DNA from 2 places in the Clostridium sp. CM038 genome. Region 2 is predicted to be linked to the other one. Evidence: riboswitches for the same ligand, from Rfam matches in the RefSeq annotation. Region 2 holds a riboswitch; the other holds the start of a gene.
The links. A riboswitch is a leader RNA that binds a small molecule or an ion and turns the genes downstream of it on or off. The one in region 2 is predicted to bind lysine.

Region 1: another riboswitch for lysine. It lies ahead of ACWJKS_RS15390 (aspartate kinase); the one in region 2 lies ahead of kal (3-aminobutyryl-CoA ammonia lyase).

Annotation. Positions count from the first base shown of each region.
Region 1 is NZ_CM143651.1:3,337,204-3,350,068, forward strand. It holds gene ACWJKS_RS15350 (ABC transporter ATP-binding protein) at 1-598, shown strand, start outside; gene ACWJKS_RS15355 (MFS transporter) at 743-940, shown strand; gene pulA (type I pullulanase) at 1,313-3,604, opposite strand; gene ACWJKS_RS15365 (hypothetical protein) at 4,093-4,449, shown strand; gene ACWJKS_RS15370 (ABC transporter ATP-binding protein) at 4,402-5,148, opposite strand; gene ACWJKS_RS15375 (hypothetical protein) at 5,330-6,823, shown strand; gene ACWJKS_RS15380 (FtsX-like permease family protein) at 6,983-8,161, opposite strand; gene ACWJKS_RS15385 (ABC transporter permease) at 8,163-9,296, opposite strand; gene ACWJKS_RS15390 (aspartate kinase) at 9,867-11,066, opposite strand; lysine riboswitch at 11,233-11,404, opposite strand; gene ACWJKS_RS15395 (hypothetical protein) at 11,603-11,731, opposite strand; gene ACWJKS_RS15400 (S-ribosylhomocysteine lyase) at 11,715-12,167, opposite strand; gene ACWJKS_RS15405 (class I SAM-dependent methyltransferase) at 12,160-12,801, opposite strand.
Region 2 is NZ_CM143651.1:290,158-303,022, forward strand. It holds gene tsaD (tRNA (adenosine(37)-N6)-threonylcarbamoyltransferase complex transferase subunit TsaD) at 1-629, shown strand, start outside; gene ACWJKS_RS01305 (AI-2E family transporter) at 735-1,847, opposite strand; gene ACWJKS_RS01310 (TetR/AcrR family transcriptional regulator) at 2,159-2,782, shown strand; gene ACWJKS_RS01315 (efflux RND transporter permease subunit) at 2,807-4,918, shown strand; gene ACWJKS_RS01320 (methyl-accepting chemotaxis protein) at 4,961-7,288, shown strand; gene ACWJKS_RS01325 (hypothetical protein) at 7,636-8,730, shown strand; gene ACWJKS_RS01330 (cysteine-rich small domain-containing protein) at 8,769-9,026, shown strand; lysine riboswitch at 9,132-9,312, shown strand; gene kal (3-aminobutyryl-CoA ammonia lyase) at 9,514-9,894, shown strand; gene kce (3-keto-5-aminohexanoate cleavage enzyme) at 10,053-10,877, shown strand; gene atoD (acetate CoA-transferase subunit alpha) at 10,926-11,579, shown strand; gene ACWJKS_RS01350 (3-oxoacid CoA-transferase subunit B) at 11,581-12,246, shown strand; gene kdd (L-erythro-3,5-diaminohexanoate dehydrogenase) at 12,259-12,865, shown strand, end outside.

The DNA of each region.
Region 1 (12,865 bases), 1.1 Mb from region 2:
GCAAATAGGTTTTAAGTTCGAAAAAGGAATTTTTTACACAATACTTGGCTCCTCTGGTTCAGGAAAAACTACATTTCTTGCTTTAGCTAGTGGTTTAGATACATCCAAAGCTGGAGAGATATTATATGAAAAAAAGAATATAACAAATATAGGGCTTACTAATTATAGAAATAAATATATTGGTATAGTATTTCAATCCTACAATTTAATACCTTATATGTCAGCTCTACAGAATGTTTTAACAGCAATCGAAATAACAAAGAACAAAATAGAAAATAAAAAACAAAAAGCTTATGATTTACTAGAAAAGATGGGCTTAACAAAAGATGAAGCCCATAGAAACGTATTAAAGCTAAGTGGTGGACAGCAGCAGAGAGTAGCAATAGCACGCGCTCTTTCCTCAGAAGGAGATTTGATAATTGCAGATGAACCAACTGGAAATCTTGATGCTGATATCGCAAGTGATATAGTAACTATATTTAAATCACTTGCTCATAAAGAAAATAAGTGTGTTATAGTAGTTACGCACTCTAGTGAAGTAGCATCCCAGTCAGACGTTATACTTAGACTTAAAGGTGGTGTGTTAGTTAAAGCTTAAATTTTATTAGAGAATCCTTTTATGTGAAATACTCCCCACCTATGAAGATTAAATCATCTCCTGCGGAGCTTCACCGCTTCGCATGCAGCGAGTTTCTTTTTTCTTGTATATTCTATGGCCTGCCTTATTTCAATGGATGCAGGAGTGGGAATTGGTCCTTTACTAATGGGAATTATAATACCTATAGTTGGTTTTCGTAGAATGTATATGACACTAGCTGCTATTGTGTTTTTGTCTATCTTTTTATACTATTTTATATACGGAAAAAAATCAGCATCTATACAACAGTCTTCAATTGGAAATCAAGAAATAAAACTAGATAATATAAATGAATTAATTTAACGACATTTCAGAAGGAAAGTAGCCTACCTCTATAATGGGTATGAAGAACATAGCTGTAACCAGAAGCAATAGGAAAGTCCCAAATTTTATTTTGGGTCAGTAATTCTAAACTCTCAGTTTTTCGATTTAGGATTACCGGGCTAAAATATCTGTCAAGAATTTGTGTAGCTCTTTTATCTGTCCTTTAAGTCGTTCCATTTCCTATATTCACGATTTTAACCTTTTCATTTACTATATAATTTAAATCACTAAATCATAATGCTTTTCTTTATTACACATAAAAATACCCTACCGGGTAGACTTTTTTAAATCGTCTACCCTATAGGGTACATTATAAATAATCAGAACTTTTTATTTTTATCTGAATTTAATTTATTTATTGTAAAGCACTAAAGAAGTTTGAGCAGGAACTACGACAGAATCACCCTTAAACTTTCTAAGAGTTTTTACTCCTGCTTTTTCTCCATCAACAACAATATTCCACTTAGCATTTTTAGGTAGCTTTATTGTTGTTTTAGTTTTATTTGCATTAAAAGCCACTATAATGCTACTCCATTTATCTTTGTTTTCATTATCTGTAATAGAGTATGCTACAACATTAGCTGCAGTGTCTATAAATTTTAGTTTTTTCGTAATCATATTAGCAGAATCCATACTAAATGCTGGATGAGCTTTCTTAAGTTCAATTAACCCTTTTACATAATTTACAGTATCTTTATTATCAGACATTCTATTCCAATCAAGTAAATTTACACTGTCATCTGCATTATATGAGTTTGAATTTCCACCCTTTGTTCTTAAAAATTCTTGACCTGCCTGGAAGAAGGGAATTCCTTGGGAAGTAAAAATAATACTGTTTGCTAATCTATCCATTTTTAATCTTGTAGCATCTGTATCATTAGGATTAGTTAGAAGAAGTTTATCCCACAATGTGTTATTGTCATGAGCTTCTACATAATTAACGGATTGTAATGGATTAACCTTTCCCCAAGTGTTTATAGCCGTTGAAAAATAAGTTGCACCTACGATACCTTTTTTAATATCTAATTCTGCTCCAGTTTTTCCATTAACGAAGCCTGCTCCTGTTGCATCAAATACACTACCTTTTATTCCATCTCTTATGGTATCATTGAAAAAACTTATATTTGCTAATTTATCTGCATTTTTCTGATCCGATTTATCTTCTGGTTTCAAAGTTGCACCCATGTCCCAACCTTCTCCAATAACTACGATACTTGGATCAATAGAATTTAAGGCTGCTCTTACCTCATTCATTGTTCGTGTATCAGTAAGACCCATAAGGTCAAATCTGAAACCATCTAAATTATATTCCTTAGTCCAATAAACTACAGAGTCCACAATAAACTTTCTTGCCATGGAATTTTCTGAAGCTATAGCATTCCCACATCCACTTTCATTAGCAAGAGTGCCATCATTATTATATCTAAAATAGTAACCAGGTACTATTTTATTAAAATTTGAGTCTTCAGCACTATACATATGGTTATAAACCACATCCATAGTTACTCTTAATCGTTTATCATGTAGGGCTTGAACAGCTTCCTTTAATTCCTTAACTCTTACATTAGGATTATAGGGATCTGTTGAATAACTACCTTCTGGAGTATTGTAATTTTTAGGATCATATCCCCAATTATACTGTGGTGCTGAAGAGGTCTCATCCACACTTGCATAATCAAATATAGGCATAAGCTGCACATGTGTTACCCCTAGATTCTTTATGTAGTCAATTCCAGTTTTTGAACCATCAGGTGTTTTTGTTCCTGTTTCAGTAAGTCCTAAGAATTTTCCCTTGTTTTTGATACCACTACTTGTATCAATAGAAAAATCTCTAACATGGGTTTCGTATATTATTGCATCATTTAATTTTGTAAACTTAGGTTTTGTGTTAGGTTCCCATTTATCCGGATCGGTATCCTTTAAATCTATTACAGCTCCTTTGTCTCCATTAGCTGCAACAGAACGAGCATAGGGATCTACTGCCTCATTCCATTTGCCGCCAACATTAACCTTGTAGGTATAAAATATGTTTTTCTGGTCTCCCTTTAATTCTGCTATCCATGTTCCTTTTCCACCTTTATTCATATTGATTTCAGTGCCAGTTTTATCATCCCATTTTTTGTATACTATAAGCTTTGTCTCAGTAGCAGTGGGTGCCCATACTCTAAAGCTTGTTTTAGCCTTAGTATAAGTGTTTCCTAAATCATTTCCTGAGTAATTGAACAGTTTATCAAACCCAGCACATCCCATTACCTTTCCTAAGGTCACATCCTTATCTTTAAAACCTTCTTTAGAAATTGTAAGCTTCTGACTTAAAATAGCATCTTCTAAGAGTTCTATTTGAGCTGTTTTAGTCAAACCATCTTTTACCGTAGTGCTTGTAACAGCCTTAATCACTAATTCTTTACCATCTGCCTTTACCGTAATTCCTTCATTATCTTTATTGGTAAATGGAAATAATAAACTTGTTTCTATGTTTATGTTCTTCATGTCATCTAACTTCACAGCTGAAAATACCCTTTTTGTACCTCGTGCAAACGTTTTCTCATTTGGAAACAAAAAAAATGTATTTGTAACCACTAAAACTAATGTCAATAATACAATCAGTACTTTGTTGGATTTGAATAATCTTTTTAGCTTCATAATAATCCCCCTTAAAATTTATTCTTTTACTATATTATATCATTTATGTTTCGTTGATAAATCATAATTTTTAACCACCTTTCTATCACATATTTCTATATTATATTGGAATATCCTTTTTTTACATGAATCTTATTAAGGGGTACGGCAACGATCCATACAAAAAACCACGGTATGACCTTCAACATTATAATGTCCATTTTCATCTGTATAAATAAATCTAATTATATTTAAATATTGTTTCTTCGATAAATTGACAAACCTACATCCAAAATAATTATCTTGATACCAACTTTCCGAAGCTCAATACGATTCACTGCTGGGTTACCACCCAGTCAATTCTACCTTACTAACTTTCTGTCTACGCTTAAAATGTTACGTTACCGCAACATCTCTAAGACTCGATACAAAGCGATTTGCTAAATCTTACCTTGACAGGATTCCCACCTGCTAGAATATACGCCCTGTCGGGACGGGACGCACCACGTATGTCGGCTGTACCCGATGGTAGTATTATATACGATTTTGAAACTAATAAAACTATAATTTGTGATATAGATTTTTACACTAAAAATCTTTTTATTAATACCATGGGACATATGTGGGGTTCGTCAAGATTTATGTCCCCAGAGGAATTTGAAAAAGGTGCAACTATTGATGAGATTACAAATGTTTTCACAATGGGCGCAATGGCTTTTGAAATTTTGGGTAACAACTATAACCATAATATTGAGCAATGTAAAGCTTCAAAAACATTTTCAAACACTAAATTTAAGTTATTGAAAGTTTTCTCTTTGTTACAGTATAGTATCCACACTTATAGAAGTGAGAGACTTTCCTTTTAAAATGTCGTTAATAATAATGCCATCTTCCATTCTAATGATTTTATGACAGAATTCAGCAATTTGTTCATCGTGGGTAACCACTATTATGGTAGTATTATTAGTTTCATTAATATTTTTCAACATATTAATAATATTTAAACTATTATTCTTATCTAAAGAACCTGTTGGTTCATCTGCTAAAATAACATCTGGCGTATTTACTAAAGCCCTTGCTATTGCAACCCTTTGTTGTTGACCACCAGATAACTGAGTAACTTTTTTATTTGCATATCCATCTATACCAACTTCTTTTAAATGTTTTAATGCTAATTTTTTAATTTCATGTTTATTTAATTTTTTATTCTTACCTAAAAGTAAATTTCTATATAAAAGAGGCATTTCAACATTTTCTATAACGTTATAATCTGTGATTAAAGAAAAATTTTGAAATATAAATCCCATCTGGGTATTTCTTATTATAGCTAATTCTTTATCTTTATAATTTGTGATATCCTTACCGTCAAATATGTAGTTTCCGCTAGTACATTTGTCTAAACATCCAATTAAATTTAATAATGTTGATTTCCCAGAGCCTGATGTGCCTAAAATAGCAATCATCTCACCTTTTTCTATATTAAAATTAACCTTATTTAAAGCGTGTACAGTTTCTTGTTTATCTCCATAGTCTTTCATGATATCTATTAGTTGTATGTAACTCAAAATTAATTCCCCCTTATTAAATCAGAGCTTTCACGGAAACTCCTTAGCTCCTGTGATTACTCATTTTTAGTATCATTAATTTTTGTTGATTCCCCCACTTTTTTTGCATAAAACACTTGACAAGCCTGTAAAATTTTGCGGTCCTCCTCTTAAAGACATGTTTTAATAGGAGGATTATTTTATGCTTAAAAATTGGAGCTCTCATGCTGATTATCAGCAATTTATTATTTTAAATCTCTCATGTTTCTACAAAGCTTTTCCTAAAAAAATTATAGAACTTGAACCTTCTATCTCTAAGTTGTATTGCTTAGACTTAGATATTCTTAGAGAGATATTAAAACCTTATTATTCTAATATTGGTAGACCTGCAACTCTTCAACCTGAGATATTTCGTTCATTTTCTTTAATGCTTTTTCAAAAGGAAACAAGCATTACCAACTGGGTTAAAAAGATTCATGCCTGTGAGTTACTTGCAACCTGTATAGGCTGCACTAAAAATAATGTCCCATCACTTGGTGCTCATTATGATTTTATCTCTAGATTATGGCTTTCAAATCTGTCTACCGACAGGGTAAACCTAAAAAAAATATATTCGTATAAGAAGAAACCCTCTAAAATTAAGGCACCCGGGAAAAATAAAAAGCTTCCTAATAAAAAAACTGGTGTTGTTAAGAGAATTTCAGATTTTTTTGAAGCTGGTCGCTCATTTTCCCTAAGAGCCGAAAGGCTGCTTCAAAAAATATTCTCATTAGTTGCTGTAGAACCCTCTTTTAATCTTAACTTAATAGAAAAAGATAACCTTACAGTTGGCGGCGATGGTACTTGTGTTCACTGTAAGTCTTCTTACTATGGTTCTAAAGTTTGTGACTGCCGTGAAAATGGAATTTACGATTGCAAATGCCCTCGTAGACTTTCTGACATAAATGCTAATTGGGGTTGGGACAGCCATGAAAATCGTTGGTTTTATGGCTACACTCTCTATGCTTTATCTGTCTATAATAAAAAATATAAGATAGATCTACCTATTTATCTACGATTTGTAGAGGCAAGCAGACACGACAGTGTCACTGGAATAGTAGCATTAGCTGAATTTAGAGAACTGTTACCGCAGTTCACTATATCAAATTATGTTCTTGACTCAGCTAATGATAACTACCCTACATATGAATTATGTTCTAAATGGAACATTAATCCCTTTATTGATCTGAACTCCAAAAACAAAGGAAATTCAAAATATCCAGTTACTCTAGATATTAATGAAAAAGGATTTCCTATCTGTATTGGTGGCCATGAAATGGTCTATAACGGTTATGAAAAAAGTCGTTCACGCCTTAAATGGCGTTGCCCTTTAGTTTTAAAAAAGGTTGCTAGTTGCTCTTGCTGTGAACAGTGCTCACCTTCACCTTATGGGCGAGTAATCTACACTAAACCATCATGGGATTTGCGGTTGTTTACTCCTGTGCCTCGCGGCTCAAAACAATGGAAAACTATTTATAAAACTAGAACCTGCTCAGAACGTATAAACAATCGTATTCTAAATGATTATAAAATTCATACTTTACGAATACATGGTAAAAAACGTTATTCATTTATGACTATGATTGCTGGAATTAATATTCATCTAGATGCAAGACTTAAAGTTTCAGGTTTTAGTATTTTAAATTTATTAGAGTAGCTGTTTGACAATTAAGTACTTTTTTCTGAAAATTCCTGCATCGTGTAGGCTTGTTTGCTATACCTATTTTTATTCCTAACTGCTCTCTGAACATAAAATTTATAGCACTATAATGACTCTATACATAATTAAGTTTTACATATTAGTTTCCGTGACTACTCAATCAACAATATTTTTCTTTAATATATAATATTTATATATTAAAAATGTTATAAACACTAGAGTAAGAGAGATAACAAAAGAAGGGATAATAGATTTAATAATTGATAATGGGGTTAAATTCATTTTTGCTATATTATTTATAATAATTAGAATAAGAATAGATATAAAATTAGTTATAATTAGTGACAAAGATATTTCTCCACATACTAATCTTGATAATTCTTTACTTGTTGATCCTACTGCGAATCTAATCCCGTATTCTCTCTTTCTAAAAGTAATATAACTTATTAATATACCTATAAATCCTATGAAGGATAAAATACATAATAAAAACGAAAATGTTAATGTCATCATAATCCAAGGTTTGCTCATATTGTATATTTGAGTTATCAATTCATTAACTTCAATATAATCAAGCAATGTATTGCCATCCTTGAGTTTTGAAAAATAAGTTGTAAATTTATTTAAGTCATGTACGTTTTTCGTTGAAACAACTGTATTACTAGATTTCATTTTAAAATTAGTAATCTCATCATAAAAGTATTGTTTATCAAATGGTATAATAATGGAATCCCTTAAAGAAATAATCGATGATTTATCACCTATCCTAGAATTCCAAAAAACAGCATTTTTACTTATTATTCCTATAATTTTCAATTTGAAATCTTTTGATTGGTTATTTTGCGACATTTTAGTAGTAATTACATCCCCTACATGCCATTTGTTTGATAAATTATTACTAATAACAATTGGAATCTCATCTTGATTTTTTTTGTAGCTAAAAATTTTATCGCTACCTTTACAAATATCGATATTATATAAATCAATAGCACCTCTATTGAAAAAAATAGCATTAATCTCACTTTGATCGACTTTAACTTTGTTTATAGAATAACTTCCGATTTTATCAACCATTTTATTATTTGAAATTTCTTCATATATTTTGTTAATTGAATTCAGAGGATCTTCATTTTGTGAACCTACCGACATTCTAAGTAGTACTGATGTATCTTTACTAACTAATTTATTAATGCTATCTTTTACTTCTATGTTTTTATTTATTAAAGTAAAAGCAAAATTTAAAGATATAAATACTATAATTAATTGAAGAAAAACTAATTTAAACTTTATACCTTGCTTTATTATAGAGTTAATTAATATTCGTAATCTAAACATACTATTCCCCTTTTAATTCTGTTATAAGATTTAACTTGAAAAACTTTTTTACACTTATTATTGATATTAAAAAACTCATTATAACAGTAGCTAAAGAGGTTACTATTATATTTAAATAACTAAATTGTATATGTTGTATATTTAAAATACGTGTAAAATTATTTTTAACAAATGGCGTTAATAAATTTGCAACTATAAATGCAGAAACAATAGCACATAATGATACTAACATAAGTTCCATAAATATTTGTTCCCAAATTATTTTTCTGTTTGCACCTAAGGCAATACTAATTAAAATGTTTTTTTTGTTTTTCAACATTAAATAAAACACTAAAATAATTATATTACTTACTGATACTAATACAATTAAACAGCTTACAAATGTAGTTATAGACACAGTAGTATAAAACTGAGATAAGTCTTCGCCTATTTCAACTTGAGTTGCCTTTATATTGGGTAACTTATTAACATCATTTAATATTTCATTCATTTCATTTTTACAATTATTATTGTTTTTCAATAAATATATCTGAATTGTTTTTATGTTTTTTTTCATTTTATCAGGTAAAGATTCTAATGGAACAAAAACAGAACCTAGATAATTAGAAAAATTACTTAATTCACCGGCTGTGCCTATAATTTCAAATTTTTCCCCGCCTAAATTAATATAATTGTTTTCACTTATTTTATTAGTTTCTACACCTTTACCAATAACGGCAATTTTAGCTTTTGACTTACTTTCACTTGAGTTTAAATATCGTCCGTTGGTAATTGTGGGAATCCATTCTGGTGTTTCATTAAATATTACTGGTTGAATTGGGATTTCAAATATTTTATCATCTACAGGTTTCTCTGCAATTAAACCGTCTATTCTGATTGATGTTGTTTTTGAATGTTTTTTTAAAATATTCATTAATTTATCATAATGTATTTCATTTGAATCATTATTAATATTTACAGAAATCAACTGTTGGTGTTTTATTTTACCATTTGTATAATCGATATTCATATCTTTGCTACATTTTAAAAAAGTAAATCCAAATGAAATAACTAACAAAGCTGAAAAATAACCTATATATATTAAAAAATAATGAAAAAAATTGCTTTTTATTTTTCTTGAAATTAATTTAAACATTGCTTCACTCCACCATTAAGTTTATAGTATTAGAAATAAAATATATTTGATTTCCTTTTAATGTTTAATATAAAGTACTTGTCCATTATATTTGATATTAACTGCGAATATTGTAACATTATGTATAAAAAAACATTTTTCTTAAAACTTTTGGTGAGGGAGCCATACGTGTACGGTCACATTGTGACTACATCGTTGTTTATAGGTGTTATATCAATCCTGTTTATTTTTGAGATATTTCATATATTATTTTTATAATCTCCTTGAAGTATCTTCTAGCAGCATTACCATGTTATATTTCGTAAAATATATTGGTTTATTTTAAGTTACCTATCCCATAACTTGGTACTTCAATAGACTTACGTCCTTTATATTTCCCCTCTGTTACTGCAATTAATATGGCTTCCTTTAATGATATAAATATAATGACACTTTCAAAGGCCCATTAGTTTGCGTTCGTCTACGGTATACCGTAAACGAACTAAAAAAAGAGCATTTCTGCTCTTGATATCCTAATAATTATTTTTACTTTAACTATACTAGGAAAATACATATCCCCATAAATTATATTTACAGATTAAATTCCTCTGCAACAACCCTTATAGCCTTTAATTTGTCTCCAGTTTTAATAGCACAAGTAATTCTTATTTCTGATGTAGTAATCATTTTAATTTCAATATTGTTTTTGTTAAAAACCCTAAACATTCTAGCTGCTACTCCAGAGGTCGTCTTCATTCCTAGCCCCACCACTGAAAATTTAGTTATCTCCTCATCAACTATAACTTTATTATCTGCTATTAAGTTATCTATAATTTCTAAACTATCCTTTAAGCTCTCTTTAGGTATAGTAAATGATACACTTACCCTTCCATCTATAGGTGATGTTTGACTTATCATATCTATATTGATTCTTTTACTTCCTATCGCTTCAAATATAGTAGACAATATATTCACATCTTTAGGTATACGCTGAAGTGTTACTGCAACATCCTCATCACTAGTTGCTATTCCTGTTACTGGTTTATTTTCCATATTCATATTTTTTACCTCCTTAATTACAGTTCCTTTAATATCACTATTACTGAGCCCTACATATATAGGTATACTATATTTTTGGGCAAGTTCTATAGACCTTGAATGCATTATTTGAGCTCCCAAACTTGCTAGCTCAAGCATCTCTTCATATTCTATTTCATCTAATTTTTTAGCCGCACTGTATGCTCTAGGATCTACACTATATATTCCAGAAACGTCCGTATATATTTCACACCTGCCCTTAAGCTTCACAGCCAAAGCAACTGCAGTAGTATCAGATCCACCTCTGCCGAGTGTTGTAATATCACCTTCCCCATTTATTCCTTGGAAGCCAGCAACTATTACGATTTTGCCTTCTTTTAAGCTTTTTTTGATCTTGCCACCGTGTATATCTTCAATTAACGCTTTACCATATTGTCCACTAGTCTTAATCCCAATTTGGTATGCAGTATAACTTATGGCATCATATCCAAGTCCCTTAATTGCCATGGCGAGTAGTGCGCTTGAAATTATTTCACCTGTTGATAATAGAACATCTAATTCTCTCTTATCTGGTTTTTCTCCTATACCTTTTGATAGAGATAATAAATCATCTGTAGTGTCGCCCATAGCAGATACTACTATAACTAAATCTGTATCTTCATTTTTCCTCTTTACTATACTTTGTGCAATTCCTTTAATTTTCTCTGTAGTTCCTACAGATGAACCGCCATATTTTTGAACAACTACTGCCATACTTAAATCACTCCTATTATTTATCACCTTCGGTGCTATTATCACCTTCGGTGCTATTTATCACCTTCGGTGAAATTTAGAACTTTATATATTGCTTCCAAAAAAAATAAATACAGCAAAGGAACACCTTTGCTGCATAAAATACATGTTTTTATACAAACTTCGTGTACCTTGTAGCTCACCACTGAAAAATCAGTGACAATTTTACATATATTATATGTAATCTCAGAAAATAATTTCACCAAATACATTTTCTTCGGCCATAGCTCCTTTTCTTATTCATCTTAGCCTGTCAGCTCCGAACAAGTACTCTTAGATACAGCACCTCTACCCTAGGTAGTTTACTTATTAAATTAGTTATTATATTATCACAGTATGTTTATAAGTACAAGCATTAATTACAGATGTTCTTACTAAAATATCTATCTCCCCTCTCAGGCAGTATTGCAACAATGTTCCCACCTTCAATGGATTCTCCAAGTTTTATTGCAGATACTATGGCAGTCCCTAAAGAACTGCCTACAAATAGCCCCTCTTTACATTGTATCCTTAATTGATGGCTGCAGTTTTGCGAAGATATTTACACCTTCTTTTACACCCAAATTATTTAGCTTAATAAGTGGTGTATTTCCTATAATATTTAATATACTATTTATATATCTCACTGCTAAGACCTCTACTTAGAACTAATTTTGCATATTCTTTTGCACCATCTAAGGAATGATCTCTATAATTTCCACATTGAACTTCATTGGCTGCCGGGATTTCCTCTGTTTCTATCACCTTTTTCAATCCATAATTTAGGGCTTCTATAACCCTATCTACACTGACATCATTCCATACGATCATGTAAAAACCTGTTCTACATCCCATAGGTGAAATGTCTATAATTCCGTCCATTACTTCTCTCATATATCCAGCAAGCAAATGCTCTAAAGTATGGATAGCTGATATATTCATAAACTCCTTGTTTGGTTGCATAAATCTTAAGTCAAACTTTGTTACTTTATCACCCTTTTCGCCTATCTTTACCTCACATTTTCGTACAAAAGGTGCCACAACCTTTGTGTGATCTAATGAAAAACTTTCAACCTTAATCATTTACCCTTACCTCCTTATTTGCTACTGCAATGAAAATGCCAGTTTCAGTATATTCGCCTTTGCTAGAATAACCTTTGCATCTTAAATCTGTATTCTCAATGTTTACTATATTAAACCCTGCGCCAGTTAACCACTCTTCCATCTGATTATTTGAAAAACCAAGCCATTCGTCAAACATTTCAGTCCTTGCCCACTGCCCATTATGCTCTTCTACATCCGATATTATTAAAGTCCCACCTTTTTTAATTATTCTGTGCATCTCTTCAATAGCCTTTTTAGCATCGCTCACATGGTGAAGAGCCATATTAATGAAGACCACATCTACAGATTCATCAAACAAAACCAAGTTGTCTATGGAGGATTTTATTGGATATACATTATCGAATTTTTTAGTTTCCATTAATTTTTTGGATTCTTTAAGCATATTTACTGATTGATCTATAGAAAACACAATGCTTGCATCTAAGGCCAGCGCTAAGGATAAAAATCCAGCGCCGCATCCAAGATCAGCCACTACCTTATCTTTTATACTTACTTTGGATAATACCTTGTACTTTAACCTTTCATCAAAATACTCACTTCTTATTACGTTCCAACTTTTAGCTATTTCGTTAAAATAATCTAATGAACTCATAATATTACCTCCATTTATTTTTATTAAGTCTAAATTTTACATTTTATACTTAAAAAATAGTGTT
Region 2 (12,865 bases):
CACCATTTATGTGTTTGGTAGTTTCGGGTGGACATACATTTATTGTATATATGAAGGACCACGGTGAATTTGAGGTTATGGCTCAAACTAGAGATGATGCAGCAGGAGAAGCCTTTGATAAGGTGGCTCGGGCAATTGGGCTAGGATACCCTGGTGGTCCTAAAATAGATAAAATAGCAAAAGAAGGCAATGCAGGTGCTATAAAATTTCCAAAAGCTAAATTTCATGAAGATACTTTAGACTTTTCTTTTAGTGGGGTTAAATCTTCGGTGCTAAATTATCTGAATAAAATGAATATGAAAAATGAAACAATTAATGTACCAGATGTGGCCGCATCTTTTCAAAAGGCAGTGGTTGATGTTTTGGTTCATAATGCTCTAGAGGCATGTGAAATTAAAGGCGTAGATAAAATAACAATAGCGGGTGGTGTGGCATCAAATTCTTGCCTTAGAGAGACAATGATAAAAGAAGGGCAAAAGAAGAACATAAAAGTTTTGTTTCCAGAAATGATACTTTGCACTGATAACGCAGCTATGATTGGAAGTGCAGCTTACTTTGAATTAATTAAAGGAAGAATTTCACCGCTAACGCTAAATGCGATACCGAACTTAAAACTTGGAGAAAGATAGGATAATATAAATATAGAGTTACTAAAGAACGAACATAGTGAATTTTATATAAAAAAGGAATGCGGATATATTACAATATATCTGCATTCCTTTTTGAAAATATTCTTATAATTCAATATCCTTTTCCGCAAGCTTCCTGTTAATGAATCTTTCAACTATCAGTAAAATAATCGCCATTGTGGGTACTGCAAGGAACATTCCAAGAACCCCAAAGGTTCCGCCACCTATGAGTATTGCAAGGATAATAAGTAAAGGGCTTAAACCAACAGATTTCCCAAGGATCTTTGGCCCTAAATATAATCCATCAAATTGCTGAAGAATAATAATGAATATAAGCACCCAAAAAGCCTTTATAGGGCTAAAGAATAGGGTAATGAAAAAAGCAGGAACCATTCCAATTAATGGTCCGAAATAAGGAATCATATTTGTAATTCCAACTATTAAGCTTATAAGTATAGTATTAGGTATTCTAAAAATACTAAGTCCTACAAAGCATATAATACCAATGATAACAGAGTCAATAAATTTTCCGATAACAAAACCTGAAAAGATATAATTGGCTTCTTTGCTAAATTTTATAAAACCATCTGCATTTTCTTTTTTTAAGATAGCATAAATCAGTCTCTTTATATTTAATATTAAGGATTCTTTATCCTTTAAAAGATACAAAGATACAACAAATCCAAGCAGAAATTTCATAAAAGAAGAGGTGAAACCTACGGCTGTTAGCAAGGCAACACTGATACCGGTATTTAGATATTTACTTAAGTTAGACATAAGTGTTAAGGTAGTTTCGTCTAAATATTTAGTTACACCATATTTATCAAGCAATTGAACCTTATCCATATTTTCATAAAACCAAATTCGAGTTTTAGATATATATTCGGGAGTTGAAACTGTTAGTTCGCGAATACTTTCACCTATACTAGGCGTTAGTATAGTGATACTAAAAACTATTATGCCTAAAACACATATATACATAATAAGTAGAGTTAGATTACGCTTTGTATGGAACTTTTTTTCAATATTGACCATAACGGGGTTTAATAAGTAGGCTATACCGAATGCCCATATAAATGAACTTATGTATGATATAAAAATACTAAGGGCATTGGTAACTAATTCTATGTGGTATACTATTCGAAATAAAATAAGCGATAATAAGATTATAGGGATTAAATTTAAATAAGGGATTTTTTTATCTTTGAACAAGCTCAATTCACTTCCTTAATTAATAATTATTTTAAAAATAATACGATGATGTAAGTATATCATAAATATAAAAATTAAAGAATATTTATAACATATTTCAGGTCACTATAAGGTTTATAGTGAATATTTTTGTTTTTTGCGGGACGGTTAGTAAGTATTTAAGTTAGCAATTAACAAATAACAATATTATGGATATTTACAATATATTTACAATATTATTATTGACTAATGGTAATAAAAGTATATAATAAATAAGTATGGTGAACAAATGACCGATGGTCATAAATTAAAATTAAAACCTAGGTGGTAAATGCATTATGAAAAAAGTTGAAATTATTAAAGAAAAACAAAGTAAATCGGAAATGAACAAATTAAAGAAGAAAAAGAGATTATACGACTCAGCTTATGAACTTTTTACAACTAAAGGGATTAATGACACTGCTATAAACGATATTGTAAAAGGAGCAGGAGTTGCCAAAGGAACTTTTTACCTTTATTTTAAAGACAAATATCACATTATTGATTTGATAGTCTTAAGAAAGAGTTCAAAAGTTTTAAAAGAAGCTATTGAGGTATCTATGAATAAGGAGTTTGAAGAATTTAATGATAAAGTAATATTCTTTGTAGATTATATAATTGAATATTTAAGGGAAGATAAAAAGCTTCTAAGGCTTATATATAAAAATCTTTCTTGGGGTATTTATAGAAAGGTGATAGCAGAACCTTTGGAGTACAACGAAATGAAGGAAATCGCAAAAGTATTTATGGATAATATAGTGAGCGAAACGATGTGTATATCGCAAGCTGAAAAGATATTATTTATGATTATTGAACTAACAGGTTCGGTTTGCTATAGCTCAATTATTTTAGAGGAACCAGATACTATAGATAATATGAAACCTGTGTTATTTAAAACTATTAAGAAAATATTGCAAAATTAATTTTCTAAGGGAGGGATGACCTAATTGAAAAAGTTCGGACATTTTATAGCTAAAAATAGGATAATAATTTTAATTATTTCTACATTGCTACTGGTTCCATCCGTAATTGGAATGGTAAACACAAAAATAAATTATGATCTTCTTACCTATCTACCGCAAGAACTTGATTCCATGAAGGGACAAAATATTTTAGACAAAACATTCTCAAACGCAGCCACTTCAATGCTTATTGTTGATAATATGGAAGGCAAGGATGTTTTAAAAATAAAAGAAAAGGTTTCAAAGGTTAAAGGTGTAGAAAAAATTATTTGGGTAGATGATATTTTAGATACTACTATACCTAAGGAGATTTTGCCAGATGAAATTAAAAGCTCTTTTTATAGTGGCAATTCTACTATGTTAATAATTAAATTTAAAGAATCAGCATCTTCAGAAGCCACACAAAATGGTATAACCAATATAAGGAAGGTAACAAATAAACAATGTTATTTAAGTGGTATATCGGCAATTGTAAAGGATACTAAAGATTTATCGGATAAAGAAACACCATTTTATGTAATGATTGCAGTAATACTATCAGTCGTAGTTTTATCTTTAACAATGCAATCAGTTATAATTCCATTTATTTTCTTGTTAGGGATAGGGTATGCCATATTATATAATATGGGAACAAATATATTCTTAGGGCAAATTTCTTATGTAACAAAGGCATTAGCAGCAGTACTTCAACTTGGTGTAACTATGGATTATTCAATATTTTTACTTCATAGATACGATGAGGAAAGAGAACTTATGCCAAATGATCGTATAGGGGCAATGGGTGATGCTATAGCAAATACCATGGTCGCTATATCCGGAAGCTCACTCACAACTATAGCAGGTTTCTTAGCATTATGTACCATGCAACTTGCATTAGGTAAGGATATCGGGCTAGTAATGGCAAAGGGCGTTTTGCTTGGGGTTATAACTACGGTAACAGTATTGCCTGCATTGATTTTAGTGTTTGATAAACCTATTCATAGATTTAGTCACAAAACCATATTACCTGAATTTGATAAAACATCAAAACTGGCTACCAAACACTATAAAGTAATAACTATAGTATTTTTACTTGCATTTATACCAGCTATTTACGGAAATAACCACACTAAGGTTTATTATAACTTAGATGAATCGCTACCAAAGAATTTGGATTCTATTGTGGCAACAAATAAACTAAAGAAAGATTACAATATGACTTCGACACACTTTATTGTAATAAATGATAAGCTTGAAACTGATAAAGTTAAGGAAATGGTAAAGAAAATAGAAAAGGTAGATGGAATTGACAAGGTACTTGCTTCAGATAAGTACTTAGGACCACTTATTCCAGAAAGCTTTATCCCAGAAGATATTAAAGCCATTGTTCAAAAGGGCGGATATAAACTAATAATGGCAAATTCTAAATATAAGGCAGCTACAAAAGAAGAAAATGATCAGATAGATGAAGTAATTAAAGTTACAAAACAATATGACCCGAAATCAATGGTTTCAGGAGAAGGACCTCTTACTAAAGATTTGACAGAAATAGCGGATGTTGACTTTAAACATGTTAGCATAGCATCTATTGGCGCAATATTCGCTATAATACTTATAGTGTTTGCATCTGTATCTTTGCCAGTAATTCTGGTCTTAGCTATACAGCTCGCAATATTCATAAATATGGCAATTTCATGTTATATGGGAAATGTGATTCCATTTGTAGCATCTATAGTTATTGGAACTATACAGTTGGGGGCTACAGTTGACTATGCAATATTACTGACAACAAGATTTAGAGAAGAAATGAGAAATGGATACGAGAAAAACAAGGCTATGGAAATCGCAGTTAAGGGCTCTGCTAAATCTATTGTAACCAGTGCATTAACCTTTTTCGCAGCTACTGCAGGGGTAGCGATCATTTCTGACATGGAAATGATAAGTTCACTATGCACAATGATGGCAAGGGGAGCAGTAATAAGTATGGGAATTATCCTTTTTGTTCTTCCATCTATACTATTAGTAAGTGAAAAATTAATAATAATTACGAGTAGAAATTTTAAATCTAAAACACAAGCAAGTAGTGAACTAAAATCAGAATCACAATCAGAAAATTAAGAAGAACTTTTGAAAGCAAAACTATAGGGGAGATGTATTAACGTGAAAAATAAATGTATGTCAAAAAGATTATTAAGTATCGTGTTAATAGGTGCATTAGTTATTCCAAATATGACTTATGCTACTGAGTTAATTCAAAAGGATGAGACTGTTTATGTTACGTTAAATCAGCAAGGGGAGGTTAAAGAAAAAATAGTAAGTGATTGGCTTCACTCTAACGAGAAAAATATTGAAATTCATGATAAATCTATATTAAAGGATATAAAAAATGTAAAGGGTGAAGAAAAACCAAATGGTATTGGTGAGAGTTTAAATTGGAAGATAAGTGGTAATGATGTCTATTATAGAGGTACTACTGATAAAAAACTACCTATTGATGTAAATGTTAAATACTTGCTTGATGGAAAAGAAATTAAACCAGAGGATTTGGCAGGTAAAAGTGGAGAAGTGAAAATAAAAATTGATTATAAGAATAATGAAAGCCGTATGGTTAATATTAAAGGGAAAAACAGAAAAATATATACTCCATTTAGCACTGTAACTGTACTAGATTTGCCAATAGATAATTTTAGAAATGTTAAGATTAGCGGTGGGAAAATGATTAATGATGGGAATAATCAAATAGTCACTTTCATTTCTCTTCCAGGTATGAAGGAAAGCTTGGATTTAGAAAAGACTACTTTAGACTTAAAAGAGAATTTAGAAATTACTGCACAGGTAGAAAACTTTGAAATGGGTCCTATAATGATAACAGGGACGCCAGAACTTCCTGATATGGAAGAGTTTAAAAGTGCCTCATCTTTAGGGGATTTAACTAAAGGCATTAATAACATACAAGATGCTAGTACCAAGCTAGCTGAGGGAACAGGCAAATTAGACCTTGGTCAAAAGGCTTTAGCTGATAATATGACATTATTTAATGGTGGAGTAACTAAGCTAGGCGTTGGGGTTTCAGGATTTAATACTGGTATGATAAAGATTGGCGACGGTACAAGTGCAGCACAAAGTGGTGCTCAGAAGGTGGCAGGTGGATTAAAAGCATTTGAGGCAGGAACTAGAAAACTCGGTAGTGGAGCACAGCAGTTTGGATCAGGTACAGTAGAATTTGCTGCAAATTCAAAGGCATTTGCAGATGGAGCAGGTAAGGTAGCATATGGAACAGATAAATTAGTTGCAGGTTCTAAAGGGCTATCAGATGGAGCTAATAAGTTAGCTGAAGGGACTAATACAGTGTCGGCTAAAATGGAATCACTAAGTGAGGGACTAGATACAATGGTGAATTCTACAGGGGATCTACAGCAAGGTCAAAAAAAAGTAACAGATGGTGCAGAGCAAAGCTTAGAAGGTATAGATAAACTAAAAAAAGGTAAAGAGTCAGAGATAAAAGCTACTGATTCTTTAATATCAGGAATTGAAAAATTACAGGGACTTATTGGGTTCCTTGGGGAAATTCCTGGTACAGGTGAAATAGCAGGAAATTTAAATGGTGGATTAGAAAATGAAAAAGGGGGCCTTGTAGCTTTAAAGGATGGCGGCAATGAATTGTTACAAGGATTAAATGAACTTGAAGAAGGCATAGAAAAAATCAAAACTTGTTCACAGCAGGTAGATACAGGTATGGGCCAGCTTCAAGAAGGACAAAAAAATGCAGTGTCAGGGTCAAAAGAATTAGCTAAGGCCACAAAACAAATATCAGATAAAACTGGTGAATTAGCTAATGGAGCAGGAGGACTTGCGCAAGGCACAGAACAATTAGGAACAGCTGCAGGAAAGCTTAAAACTGGTAGTCGGGGACTCATAGGTGGAGCAAATAAGTTAAATAATGCAGCTGAAGACTTAAGCGCAGGAACAAAAGTTATGGGAGAAAACACTAATAAATTAGTGGTAGGATCTCAAAGCGTGGCAGATGGTTTAACAAAATTAAATAATGATGGGATAAAACCATTAACACAAGGATCAAGTAAACTAAATTCAGCGGTGGGTGAACTTTCTGTAGGGTCAGGAAAATTAAAAGAAGGTGCCAATAAATTAGCAAATGGAAATAAAGAATTAGATAAAAATATGAAAAAATTTGATAAAGAGGGTATTCAAAAGATAAGTGGCGAAATTGACAGCAAAATGGGAGATGTGCGAGATATTATTGATGTGAAAGATGAACTTGTAAAAATATCTAATAATTATGGTACATTTTCAGGTGTAGGTGATAAGATGGATGGTAAAGTTAAATTTGTTATGAAAACTGATGGGATAAAAGTAAAGACTGTGGCAACTAAAGAAGATAAAAAAGTTGTAGAGATAAAAGAAGAAAAGAAGGGCTTTTTAACATGGGTAAAGAACATATTTAGCAGTAATGATCAAATGAAAAAATAATAAATCTAAAAATGAAGGTAGATACCGATTTAAATCGGAATGTAGAATTTATGGAAAGTATCTATAACAAATGCGAAAATAATTTCAAAAGTAATAAAGGGCGTTAGTTTAAATTTAAACTAATGCCCTTTATTACTTTTGAACGGATAAACCAATGTTAATATTTACAAAAAATTCATAATTAAAAGATAAAATAAACATTGTATATTTTTAAATTGTAAACATATAAATAACAGTGTAAAACACAAAAGAATCCAGTTGATACACTAATATAAGTGGAGTATAATAATCTAAGTTTCAATGATTTAAAATAATAATTATTATGAATTTAAATGAGGAGCAAAATTATGACTGGCCATAAAAAAATAACGAAAAAAAAATTAAAGTTACTCATTGTAGCGATGTGTTTATCGCTAAGCATATTGACACTGAGGGCTTATTTAAATAAAATCAATAGAAATTCGAGTAAAAATATAGAGACTATATCTAGTAAAGATGCTGAAATTAAAAGTAAGGATCAAAATGCAAAGCTAACAAAGATAGCATTCGAGAAGAATAATAATGTTTATCTTTATGATGAAATAAATGAACAGATTAAATCTTTAGGGGATAATTCAAATTCAAAAGATCTATTACAACTTTCTCCAGATAAAACAAAAATAGTATTTAGATCTTTTAATGAAGAAAAAGAAATAAATCCCCCACATATAATTGTTTATGATATTAAAACTGAAAAATCAACAGAGATTGATATAAATAATAAAGACGTTCAACAAATTATTGAACTCAAGTGGATAGATAATGAAAACATTTTGATTACGGGTCATATTAATCCGTCAGCTTCAGGTTATGCAATATATAACATAAAAAACAAATTGGAGTTAATATCATGCGTTGGTACCATAAGAGATATTATTATAAATAAAAAAAGCATCCTTTATAGCGTTACACCTCATATATTTCCAAAACCTAGGGCCAATTTATATATTAATGGTAATAAAATTTTTGAAAGTATAGAGGATAAGGAAGAAATATATGATGGAGTGATATCTAAAGATGGTAAAATGCTTGCCTTTAGAAGTTGGCTTTCAGATTCAAAGAATTCGAATGGTGAAGTAAGTGCTTATATTAATGTAGCTAAAATTAATAATGATGGAAAATCAATAAGTGATTTAAAGAAGACAAGCATAAATAGTGACATAACTGGAGATTTAAAATTTGATGATAAAAATAATATAAATATTATAGGGGACAAATTTATATATAAATTAGAAGCAGGCAATATTATTAAGGAAAAAAATAATTTGCCAAAGCAAGCAGAACTTTCTGCTGCGCAACTTAAAAAATTTAAACAAATTTTGAACAAGCAATTCCCCGAAGAATCTATTTTAGAGCAAACAATATTAGAAGATATAGATATATATAATGTGGTAACTTTTTAGAATTCGGAACTAACCTAGAAATTAAAGGAGGGTTAAAAATGAATAATAACTATAAATTTTTTAAAAATAAAGATTGCGAATATTTCCCATGCCATCAAGTTAAAGATGATGAAAAATTTAATTGTCTATTTTGCTATTGTCCACTATATTTTCTAGAGGAGTGTGGTGGAAATGGGAAATTCGTAAGTGGTGTTAAAGATTGCTCAATTTGCATGATTCCACATTCTGAAAATGGATATGAGTATATAGTAAGCAAGATAGTGGAAGTAAACAAAGCAAAAAGAAATAATAACTAAGAAAAAGTATTTTTTACTAAAAAAGTATAATTTTAAAAAAACATTGCATTTGAAACGTTTACGTATTATAATTAAGTAAGAGTTAAAAATAAAATTTAATAGTTTCACATAAATAGAGGTGCAGATAAAGAGGTAATTTTTGAATGATAAGGATATGAACATCCAATATCAAAAATGAAGTATTTGTTTGCCGAAAGAATATTTTGGTTCTTCAATTTATTCTTGGGGATAGAAAGTAGTATTTCTATCACTGCCATAAGAGTTCTTATGGAGAGCTATTTATGTAATGAAAAGATGTTTTTTCATTGCATTAATAGACCTAGTACTTTGGTTAATTAAGGCGCTGAAAAATCAGTGCCTTTTTTTATTTCAAAATAAATTAACATAAGGCATTTTCTAAAAGATACACAACACAGATTTGTTGTTTTTTACAAAATTCCTAAAAATTACAAAATGAATAACTACAATAAACGAGGAGGAAAATAAAATGAAGTCTTTAATAAGGTTAAGAATGAGTGCACATGATGCACATTACGGTGGAAATTTAGTAGATGGAGCAAGAATGCTTCAATTATTTGGGGATGTAGCTACAGAACTTTTAATTATGAACGATGGTGATGAAGGATTATTCAAAGCATACGATGCTGTAGAATTTTTAGCACCAGTTTATGCAGGTGACTATATAGAAGCTGTTGGAGAAATAGTGAAGGTAGGGAATTCATCAAGAAAAATGATTTTCGAAGCAAGAAAAGTTATAGTACCAAGACCAGATATAAATGATTCAGCTTGTGATGTATTAGAAGAACCAATAATAGTTTGTAAGGCAAGCGGAACTTGCGTAGTTCTAAAAGAAAACCAAAGAAAATAATATGCAAGAGAATTAATGTAAACTTTTTCACCTAGTGGTTAATATTTTAGTTGCTAAATAAGTTTGTGCAAAATTATCATAATATACATAACTTATCATAAATATTATGGTAGATAGTAATTATTTTTGCACCACGAAGCACTATAAGGAGGTAGCACATGGAAAAATTAATAATTACTGCAGCTATATCTGGAGCGGAAGTTACAAAAGAACATAATCCAAATGTACCCTATACTGTTGAGGAAGTGGCAATAGAAGCGGAAAAAGCTTATAAAGCAGGAGCTAGCATCATTCATTTACACGTAAGGAAAGATGATGGAACACCTACTCAAGACAGGGAAAGATTTAGAGCTTGTATTGAAGCTATTAAAGAAAGATGTCCGGATGCAATTGTTCAACCATCAACAGGCGGAGCTGTCGGAATGAGTAATGCAGAAAGATTACAACCAGTTGATTTAGGACCAGAAATGGCAACCTTAGATGCAGGTACTTGTAATTTTGGTGGAGATGATGTATTCGTAAATACTGAAAACACTATTAAAGAATTTGGTAAAAAGATGATTGAAATGGGTGTAAAACCAGAAATTGAAGTTTTTGATAAGGGCATGGTAGACATGGCAATAAGACTTCAAAAGAAAGGTTTTATAAAAACACCAATGCATTTTAACTTTGTTATGGGTGTAAATGGTGGGATAACTGCTTCGCCAAGAGATTTAGTATTTATGGCAGGAAGCGTGCCAGAGGGAAGTACTTACACTGTATCAGGTATTGGTAGATTTGAATTTCAAATGGCAGCTGTGACTATTGTAATGGGTGGTCATGTAAGAGTTGGATTTGAAGATAATGTGTATATTGAAAAAGGTATACCAGCTAAATCAAATGCAGAATTAGTAGAAAAAGTAGTTAGACTTGCGAAAGAACTTAACAGAGAAATTGCCACTCCACAAGAAGCAAGAGAGATATTGGGTTTAAACAAAATATAAAACTGATAATTGTTATATCTTCAAGATAAATAAGAGGAGGTAAAATAAATGAATAAGGTTGTATCTTTAGAACAAGTTAGGCCATTACTCAAAGATGGAATGTCAATAATGATAGGTGGATTTTTAGCCTGTGGAACACCTGAAAAGATGATAGATCTATTAATAGAAACAAATGTAAAAAACTTAACTATAATAGCAAATGATACAAGCTATGTAGATAGGGGCATAGGAAGACTTGTAGTAAACGGTCAAGTTAAAAAAGTTGTGGCTTCTCATATAGGAACAAATGCTGAAACGGGAAGACTTATGACAGAAGGAAAAATGGAAGTAGAACTTGTGCCACAAGGAACACTAATTGAAAGAATAAGAGCAGCGGGAGCTGGGCTTGGTGGAGTGCTTACCCCTACAGGAGTTGGTACTATGATAGAAGAAGGAAAACAAAAACTTACAATAGAAGGAAAAGAATATCTATTAGAGCTTCCAATTAAAGCAGATTTAGCACTTGTTTATGCAAGCGTCGTAGATGAAATTGGAAATGCAGTTTATTATGGAACAACAAAAAACTTTAATCCAATTATAGCTACTGCTGCAGAAACTGTAATAGTAGAAGCTGAAAAAATTGTTAAAATTGGAGATTTAGATCCAAATAATATTGTGACTCCATGTGTATTGGTTGATTATATTATAGGGGAGGCTAACTAATATGATTACAGATAGCAAGATTGCAAAACAAATTATTGCAAAAAGAATTGGTAAAGAATTAAAAGATGGACAACTTGTTAATTTGGGCATAGGGCTTCCAACATTAGTTACGAATTATATTCCAGAAGGCGTCCATGTTACTCTCCAATCAGAAAATGGAATGGTTGGAATGGGAGCTTCTCCAGCAAAAGGAGAAGAAAACAAGGATGTAACTAATGCAGGTGGTCAATTTACTACAATACTTCCTGGCGGAGCATACTTTGATACCGCAATGTCTTTCACTTTAATAAGAGGAGGACACGTTGATATGACTGTTCTTGGAGCATTGGAAGTAGATCAGGAAGGAAACTTAGCTAATTGGATTGTGCCAGGCAAAATGGTTCCTGGTATGGGTGGAGCAATGGATTTAGTAGTAGGAGCCAAAAAGGTTATTATTGCAATGCAACATACAGCTAAAGGGACTCCTAAAATATTAAAAAAATGTACGCTGCCATTAACAGCAAAGGCACAAGTTAACCTTATAGTTACAGAACTTGGAGTAATGGAATTTACTGAAAAGGGACTTGTACTTACTGAAATTCATAAAGATACAACAGTTGAAGAAGTTAAATCACTTACTGAAGCTGAATTAATAATATCAGAAAATCTAAAAATAATGGATGTATAGGAGGAAGTTATTATGAACAAAGGATGTAAATACGGAACTCACAGGTCACTTGAACCAAAAGGTGCATTGCCACAACCAGCAACTAAAATATCAAATGATATGAATATATTTGATAATGAAATTTTAATTGATGTTCAGGCTTTAAACATAGACTCAGCTAGCTTTACTCAAATAGAGGAAGAAGCAGGACATGACATTGAAAAAATAAAATCTAAAATCATGGAAATTGTAGCTGAAAAAGGAAAAATGCAAAATCCTGTAACAGGTTCAGGTGGAATGCTTATTGGAACAGTTGAAAAAATAGGCGAAGCTTTAAAAGGAACAACAGATCTTAAAGTGGGAGACAAAATCTCTACATTAGTTTCACTATCATTAACTCCTTTAAAAATAGAAAAAATTGTTGATATCAAACCAGATATCGATAGAGTTGAAATAAAAGGAAAAGCTATTTTATTTGAAAGTGGATTATATGCAAAACTTCCAAAAGACATGAATGAAAATCTAGCATTAGCAGCATTAGACGTTGCAGGAGCGCCAGCTCAAGTTGCTAAACTTGTTAAACCAGGTCAATCAGTTCTTTTACTAGGCGCAGCAGGAAAATCAGGAATGATTTGCTCTT